2 regions of the Pseudoalteromonas sp. L21 genome follow, and region 1 is predicted to be linked to the other one. Evidence: predicted binding sites of a transcription regulator. Region 1 holds the regulator's gene; the other holds the start of a gene.
The links. The regulator sigma-54, encoded in region 1, starts transcription at its own class of promoters, with help from an activator protein. The targets are predictions, from matches to a motif close to GTTGGCACGNNNNTNGNNT.
Positions count from the first base shown of each region.

Region 2: a site for sigma-54 is predicted at 1,446-1,464, ahead of L3V41_RS03295 (EF-hand domain-containing protein). Genes of this name have one in related genera too.

Region 1 covers NZ_JAKKCV010000001.1:1,051,339-1,055,529, forward strand. Annotated here, with positions in the region: gene lptB (LPS export ABC transporter ATP-binding protein) at 1-677, shown strand, start outside; gene L3V41_RS04805 (RNA polymerase factor sigma-54) at 786-2,285, shown strand; gene hpf (ribosome hibernation promoting factor) at 2,312-2,599, shown strand; gene ptsN (PTS IIA-like nitrogen regulatory protein PtsN) at 2,603-3,055, shown strand; gene rapZ (RNase adapter RapZ) at 3,056-3,901, shown strand; gene L3V41_RS04825 (HPr family phosphocarrier protein) at 3,915-4,187, shown strand.
Region 2 covers NZ_JAKKCV010000001.1:718,605-722,795, forward strand. Annotated here, with positions in the region: gene L3V41_RS03290 (HAMP domain-containing sensor histidine kinase) at 1-1,186, opposite strand, end outside; gene L3V41_RS03295 (EF-hand domain-containing protein) at 1,498-1,725, shown strand; gene L3V41_RS03300 (hypothetical protein) at 1,735-1,962, shown strand; gene L3V41_RS03305 (EF-hand domain-containing protein) at 2,063-2,296, shown strand; gene L3V41_RS03310 (EF-hand domain-containing protein) at 2,303-2,536, shown strand; gene L3V41_RS03315 (amidohydrolase) at 2,642-4,191, shown strand, end outside.

The DNA.
Region 1 (4,191 bases):
AAGTTGTCAAAAATGTGGGACTAGAAGTCGAAGCTGGCAGTATTGTTGGCTTACTAGGCCCTAACGGTGCAGGTAAAACCACCACCTTCTACATGATTGTAGGGCTAGTGCCAAGCGACAAAGGTAAAATTAGTATTGATGACAACGACATCACTTTATTACCCATGCACAATCGCGCTCGATTAGGTATTGGCTATTTACCCCAAGAATCATCCATTTTTAGAAAGTTGACGGTCTACCAAAACCTGATGGCGATTCTTGAAACACGTAAAGATCTTAAAAAACAGCAACGAGAAGAAACACTCAATAACCTGCTTGATGAATTTAGTATTCAGCACATTCGAGATAGCCAAGGTATGGCGCTATCAGGAGGCGAGCGTCGCCGTGTTGAAATCGCGCGAGCATTAGCCGCAGATCCAAAATTTATTCTGCTAGATGAGCCTTTTGCTGGTGTTGATCCAATTTCAGTGTTAGATATAAAGAAAATTATAGAGCATTTGAAAAACCGTGGTATCGGTGTACTAATAACTGACCATAATGTTCGAGAAACCCTTGATGTTTGTGAAAAAGCCTACATTGTTTCTCATGGGGAGCTAATTGCATCAGGCACGCCTGAACACGTATTAGCAGACCAAACCGTACGCGATGTTTATCTAGGCGAGCAATTCAGGTTGTAACCAATACATCACCGACTAGAGCATCTGCTAGACTTACAATAATGACAACATATTGATATTGACTCAAAGTAGTATCAATAAATGATTTAAAAGGATTGTTAGGGATACATGAGGCAATCATTACAGCTGCGCATGGGCCAGCAACTTACAATGACTCCACAACTGCAACAAGCCATTCGCTTATTGCAACTTAGTACATTGGATCTCCAGCAAGAAATACAAGAAGCGCTTGATAGTAATCCTCTACTTGAAGTGGAAGAAGCGGATTACAGTGAAGACGCAATCGGTAAAAACGAACAAAAATCTGACTCTGATGATTCACAAGTCACTGCTACGGCAGAAGAAGCACCAAGTGAGTACGAGCAAGAAAGCAGTGATGCACTCAATAAAGATACCGTTAGTGACGACCTAGCAATGGACGTCACATGGGATGAGTACATGAGTGCAGCTCCTTCAACCTCTTCAGGGCCAATGCCAGAAGATGAGTCTATTTATCAAGGTGCGTCAACCGAAACTCTCCACGAATATCTGATGTGGCAACTACAGTTGACCCCATTTAGTCCAACTGATGAAGCAATTGCTGTTGCTATAGTCGAAGCTATTGATGACTCAGGTATTTTAACCGTCAGTTGTGAGGATATTGTTGAAAGCTTTAATCAAAACGATGATGAAGAAGAAGAAATAGAACTTGATGAAGTCGAAGCGGTCCTAAAAAGAATACAGCTATTTGATCCTGTCGGCATTGGTGCTCGCAGTTTACAAGAGTGCCTATGTATTCAACTTCGTCAATTCGATGCAGATACACCTTATTTGGCTGAAACTAAAATGGTTTTATCTGAGCACATCGAATTATTAGCAAGCCGCGACTATCGTACTTTGATGAAAAAGACTAAGCTTAAAGAAAACGAGCTAAAAGAAGTCATGACGCTTATCCATAGCTTGAACCCTAAGCCCGCGGATAGCATCGTACGTGAAGAGTCTGAATACGTCATACCCGACGTATCAGTAAAAAAAGTAAAAGGTCGTTGGGTCGTTGAGCTTAACCCTGACTGTATGCCAAAGATCAGAGTGAACAGCCAATATGCGGCTATGTCACGCTCTGTAAAATCAAGCAGCGACAGTCAGTTTATTCGCTCTCATCTGCAAGAAGCTAAGTGGTTTATTAAAAGCTTAGAGAGCCGGAATGATACTTTATTAAAAGTAACGAACTGTATTGTTCAACAACAACAGGCTTTCTTTGAACACGGCCCTGAGGCGATGAAACCGATGGTGCTAAATGATGTCGCTGAAATGGTCGAAATGCATGAATCGACGATTTCACGGGTTACAACGCAAAAATATATGCATACCCCAAGGGGTATTTTTGAGTTGAAATATTTCTTCTCAAGCCACGTCAGCACAGAAAATGGTGGCGAGTGTTCATCAACGGCAATACGCGCTTTAATCAAAAAGCTTATTGCCGCAGAAAACTCAGCGAAGCCATTGAGTGATAGTAAGATTGCAGATATATTGGCTGAGCAAGGAATTAAAGTAGCTAGACGTACAATTGCAAAATACCGAGAGTCTCTAGCAATACCGCCGTCTAATCAGCGTAAAAGCTTGATTTAGACGTTTTACATAGAAGGAAAATGCTTATGCAACTAAACCTAACTGGTCGTCATGTAGAAATCACAGATTCATTAAAAGACTATGTAAACACCAAGTTTGCGAAACTAGAAAGGCATTTTGATCATATTAATAATGTTCATGTCATTTTAGACGTAGAAAAATTAAGTCAAAAAGCAGAAGCAACTTTACATGTAAACGGAGGCGAACTGTTTGCCTCTACAGAGCATCAAGATATGTACGCGGCCATCGACTCGCTAATTGATAAGCTTGATCGCCAAGTAATTAAACACAAAGAGAAATTAGCTCGACACTAAATTATGAAACTTAGTTCACTTACTAGCCAGGACTGCAGCAAAGCTGCGGTCCTTTTTAATAGCAAAAAAAGAATTCTCGAATTTATCAGCGAACTCGCTCATGAGCAGCTTCCTCATCTATCGCAGCAAGATATTCTTAATGCTTTACTCAATCGAGAAAAATTGGGGAGCACAGGAATTGGTAGAGGTATTGCTATTCCGCATGGTCGTATGTCAGGTGCTGATAAACCGCATGCGTTTATTATAGTGAGCGAATCTCCAATTAACTTTGACGCAATTGACAACCGCCCTGTTGATATTTTTGTTGCACTCATCGTACCTGATGGAGACTGCCAACTTCATTTAAAGACCTTATCAACAATTGCTGATAGACTAAAAGACAAAGAATTTTGTAAACAGTTACGCAGCGCTAAAACCGATCAGGAACTGTTTCAAGTTATTGCATCAGAGGCATAAATGGAATTAATTATTATCAGTGGCCGTTCTGGCTCAGGTAAATCAGTCGCTTTACGAGTCCTTGAGGATCTTGGTTATTATTGCGTTGATAATATTCCTGTAAACCTATTACCTTCGCTAGTGCGCAGCGTCTCTGATAATTACGACAAAATAGCAGTCAGTATCGACGTACGTAACCTGCCAAAAGAGCAACAAGAATTTAATGATATTCTTGAATACTTGCCAGGTTTCGCCAATCCAACCTTATTTTACCTTGATAGTGATGATCAAACACTCATTAGACGTTTCTCTGAGACAAGACGTTTACATCCGCTTTCTTTAGATTCTTTACCACTCGATTTAGCAATTAAGCAAGAAAAAATACTGCTCGATGTACTAATTACCCGCGCCGACTTTATGATCGACACAACGGATTTAAGTGTACATCAGCTAGCAGAGTCAATTCGTGAGAAGATTCTCGGTAAAAAAGACAAAAAGCTTATTATTACCTTTATGTCATTTGGCTTTAAGCATGGTATCCCGAAAGAAGCTGACTATGTATTTGATGCACGCTTTTTACCAAACCCACACTGGGAGCCAGATCTTAAGCCACTTACGGGTCTCGACCAACCAGTTAAAGATTACCTTGCAAGCCATAGCATAGTGCAAAAATTTACTTGGCAGATTCAAACCTTTGTGCAAACGTGGTTACCACACCTTGAACGTAATAACCGCAGCTATTTAACGATCGCAATTGGCTGCACAGGTGGACAGCATCGCTCGGTTTACTTAGCACAGACGATTGGTGAAAGTTTCGCGAAAAGCCATGCGAATGTAAAAATTCGCCATCGTGAGCAAGACTTATAATAAGGGCTTTAACATGTATGCTGAAAATACGTTTTTAATTCAAAACAAACTTGGCTTACACGCTCGGGCAGCAACTGTACTTGCACAACTTGCACTTCAATTTGATGCTAAAATTATGTTATATCAAGATGACAAAGAAGCTGAAGGTGACAGTGTACTTGCTCTAATGTTATTAGAAAGCAGCCAAGGTAAAGAAGTACGCGTTGTATGCGAAGGCCCTGATGCAACTGCTGCACTTAATGCAATAGGTGAATTAATAGCACAACGCTTTCATGAGCAAGAATAGCATT
Region 2 (4,191 bases), 330 kb from region 1:
TGGTAACTGCTTCTTTTTCTGGTGAAAATTTTAATGCGTTGGAAATAAGCTGCACTAAAATCATTTCTAATAATTCCGTTGAAATATAAAGAGAGCGGCTAGGTAACTCATTTAACCAAAGCAACGATTGGTCTCGGGCTATTAGGCGATGTTCAAAATGTCGCTCTATTTTGCTCATCATCACCGAAAAGTCTAATTCGGTGATGCTCTCCTTACTGGTGCGAATTGCATTATAATTTAAAAGGCTTTCAATCATAATGCGTAACCGCGCCATACTTTGCGTAATAAGCTCTAATACTGCTTGCTGCTCTGCATTAATAGGTCCAACTATTTCATCAACAAGTAGATCTGTTCCTTCAACCATAGAAGCCAATGGGGTTTTTAATTCATGTGTAACATGACGTAAGAATGTATCTTTTTGCTGTTCAAGCATATGTAGTTGCGCTTGTACCCACTGTAACTTGTTGCCCAACTCAATCAACTCAGCAGAACCTTTAACAGAAATATTTTGTTGCCAATGTCCTTGTCCCAGTTTATCGATAACAGATGTCAATTCGCGTAAACGCCCACTGATCCGCCATAAAAACCCGCCACTCACCAGCAAAGTAATAGGGATCAATGCCAATAGCCAATTTATAAATGACGCTTGTAAGGTTTTTAAGTGTTGTTGGTTTTTCGTGATGCGTAATTCATTCTGATCACGTAGCCACACCGTTTGCTCTGCAATTAGTTTACTGGCTGGTGCAAACAGCTCACCATCTTGCTTTTGTTCATCTACTAAGTGTTGCTGAGCAAAGCTCAACACATCAGCCAGCTGCTGCCATTGGTTAACGTAATCTGGTGAGGGACTCAAAAAAATTAGCTCATCAATGCTTTGCAAAGATGACTGCCATTTATTTGCAATTAAGGTATCAAGTGATTCACTTTTCAACACCCAGTTTTGCCTCGTTGCTCGCTCAAGGCTATTTAGATCTTGCTTAAGACTATTAAATGTTTTGGTTACTAAGTAGTTATCGCTCACTATTTTTTGAGTGACAGCAAGCTGCTTGTTGAGCGCATTTAAAAATAGGATCACCACCAAAGATAAAGGCAATAACGATAAAAGAGTACTAAATACAAACTGCCCGATTAAGTTGGGACGCCAATCGAGTAGGTGTTTGAACTTGCTGCTAGCTTGCCTTTGCATAGGTTTCCTTCAAGGTGTGACAGGTATAAATTATCTATGAGCTAAGTTATACACTGGCTGAATTTTATCTGAAATTCAGCACTATTTTCACTAAAAAATCAATATCGTTGCAATTTGGAGACAAACTAAACAACTGATTTTAAAAGGTTAAATTTAAAAGTTTATTTTCCCGTTGCAAAAAAGACACAAAACCATGTAAGAATTTCTACCGACACACGCTCAAAAACACATAAAACATTGATAATTAAGAGATTTTAACTTTGGCATTGTTTTTGTAATAGAGTAAATAATTAATTTTCTTAGGAATTAAAATGAAGAAATTAGCCCTTGCTGTGCTGATGGCTGTGTGTTGTATCTCAACAGCGACTTATGCCCTTAATTTAAATGATTCTTTTAAAGAACTGGACAAAGACAGTAACGGTACTTTAAGTGAATCAGAGGCATCGGAAGACGCACTGTTACACGACAACTTTTCACAAATTGATACGAATCAAGATGGCCAAATTTCTTTTTCAGAATTTCAATTGTTTGTTCAATAGGAGATTGTAATGAAACAACTTATTGCCGCTTTCTCGCTGATGTTTTTAGTGATCAGCGCGACCGTTTTAGCATCACAAATGGATGTACGTTTCGCTAAATTTGATACGAATGCCGATGGTGAAATTTCGCTTACAGAAGCCACACAACATGAGGACTTACTGAAGCAGTTTGCTGATCTAGATAAAAATGACGATCAGGTTCTATCAGAGCAAGAGTTTGAGAAATTCAAACTTTAACGACTTAAAGTGTTTGCCATAATCCCTGAGGGAGTGTGTAAACGGATTTAATTTTGGGAATTAAATTATGGCAAGCACTTTCACTAACAAGGAGCGCAGTATGAAAATAGTCTCAGTTATTTCACTAATCCTTATTACATTTAGCTTTAATAGCTTTGCATTAGATGTAAAACAACGTTTTAATCATCTCGATAAGGATAAAGATGGCTATTTAAGCCCTGACGAACTTACGCCTCAGCCTCATCTTAAAAAGCGTATAAGTCAGTGGGATCAAGATAATGACAAGCGCATATCACTCCTTGAGTTTAAAAATTATTTAACAAGTAAGAGCTAACAAACAATGACAAGATTAACCATCACCAGCTTAGTTTCATGTTTTCTTTTTAGTACTATGAGCTTAGCCTCTGGCAGTATTGGTGAGAAGTTTAAACAACTTGATCGCAATGATGACGGCTATTTAAGTCGCTCTGAATCAGCACGAGACCCAGCACTTTGGTCTCGTTTTCAAAGTTACGATAAAGACAAAGATAACAAGTTATCGCTCGCAGAGTTTGAAGTTTACGCTAGCAAATAAATTGAGGGTGTGCCAAGCACCCTTCCCCTGCCATTTTTGTTCAAGTAGTTGCAGTTTATTACAACTCTGATACTGTTTTTATAAATCAATAAAAACAAGACAATTATGAAATTCATCATCGGCTTACTCGCATCAGCATCACTATCCTGTTTTGCAAACACAACGGTCATCTATAACGTCAATGGCTACACACCGACCTATAAAGGGGATACTAAGCAGTTTTCAACACTGGTTATTAAAGACGGCAAGGTGGTCAAAACAGGCAATGACTCCTTAAAAGCCAGTTATCCTGATGCAACGGCCCTAGATGGTGAACAGGCGACTTTACTACCTGGGCTTATTGACGCTCATGGCCATGTTATTGGCCTTGGTAATAACCTATCACAACTGGATGTTAGAAATACCCGTTCAGTTGATGAGGTAGGAAAAAAGCTCGCAGAATTTGCGAAAGATAAACAAGGCTGGATCATTGGTCGTGGCTGGAACCAAGAGCAATGGCCAGGCGCGCAATTTCCTACGGCAGCAGACTTAGACCGCTATGTAAAAGATAAGCCTGTGGTACTGTCTCGAGTTGATGGCCATGCGGTGTGGGTTAATTCGAAAGCCATGGCGCTTGCTGGTATCGAAAAAGACACTCGCTCTCCTACTGGTGGTGAAATTTTAAAACTGGATTCAGGGCTAGCTTCAGGTGTCTTCATTGATAAAGCAGAAACACTAATAACCCAACATGTACCAAAAGCAAGCCACGCCAGCATTAATACTGCTTTAGATAATGCAGGTAAACATTTGCTCAGCTTAGGCATTACATCAACTCATGATGCGGGTATTGATTATGATACGTGGCAAGTTTACAAAGAACGTGCCGAGCAAGGCACTCTACCGCTGAGAATTGTTGCTATGTTAAGCGCAAGCGACCCAAAACTAGACACCATGTTAAAAGCGGGTCGCTATAAAGATATGCATGACTACATGTCAATCAGAAGCGTGAAAGTATACGCCGATGGTGCGCTGGGTAGCCGTGGTGCTGCGCTAATTGATGAGTATGCTGATCGAAAAAATTACCATGGCTTAATGCTTGAAACACAGCAAAAACTCGAACAACTTTTCACCTTAAGCTTTGAAAATGGTTTCAGTGCGAACACCCATGCTATTGGTGATAAAGCGAACCGTATCGTATTAGATGCCTATGAAAAAGTATTTAAAAAATCTGGGGGGATTTTGTTACGTAACCGTATTGAGCATGCGCAGATTGTTACGCCCGACGATATTCCTCGCTTCAAATCACTAAAAATTATTCCCTCAATGCAACCTGTGCATGCCACGTCTGACATGCATATGGCTGAACAACGCTTGACCGATAAACAACTTACCGGTGCATATGCTTGGAAAACATTTTTAGAGCAAGGTTCAATTGTGGCTGCGGGCTCTGACTTCCCCGTGGAACTAGCTGACCCATTCGATGGTTTATATTCAGCCATTACTCGCATGGATCACAACCAGTTACCAAAAGGTGGTTGGCGGCCAAAAGAGCTATTATCGAGAGATGAAGCTTTGCGAGCGTTCACTTTAGGCGGCGCTTATGCTGCTCACCAAGAGTTTAAATTAGGCAGTTTAGAGCAAGGTAAATGGGCTGACTTTATTTTAATAAACAAAGA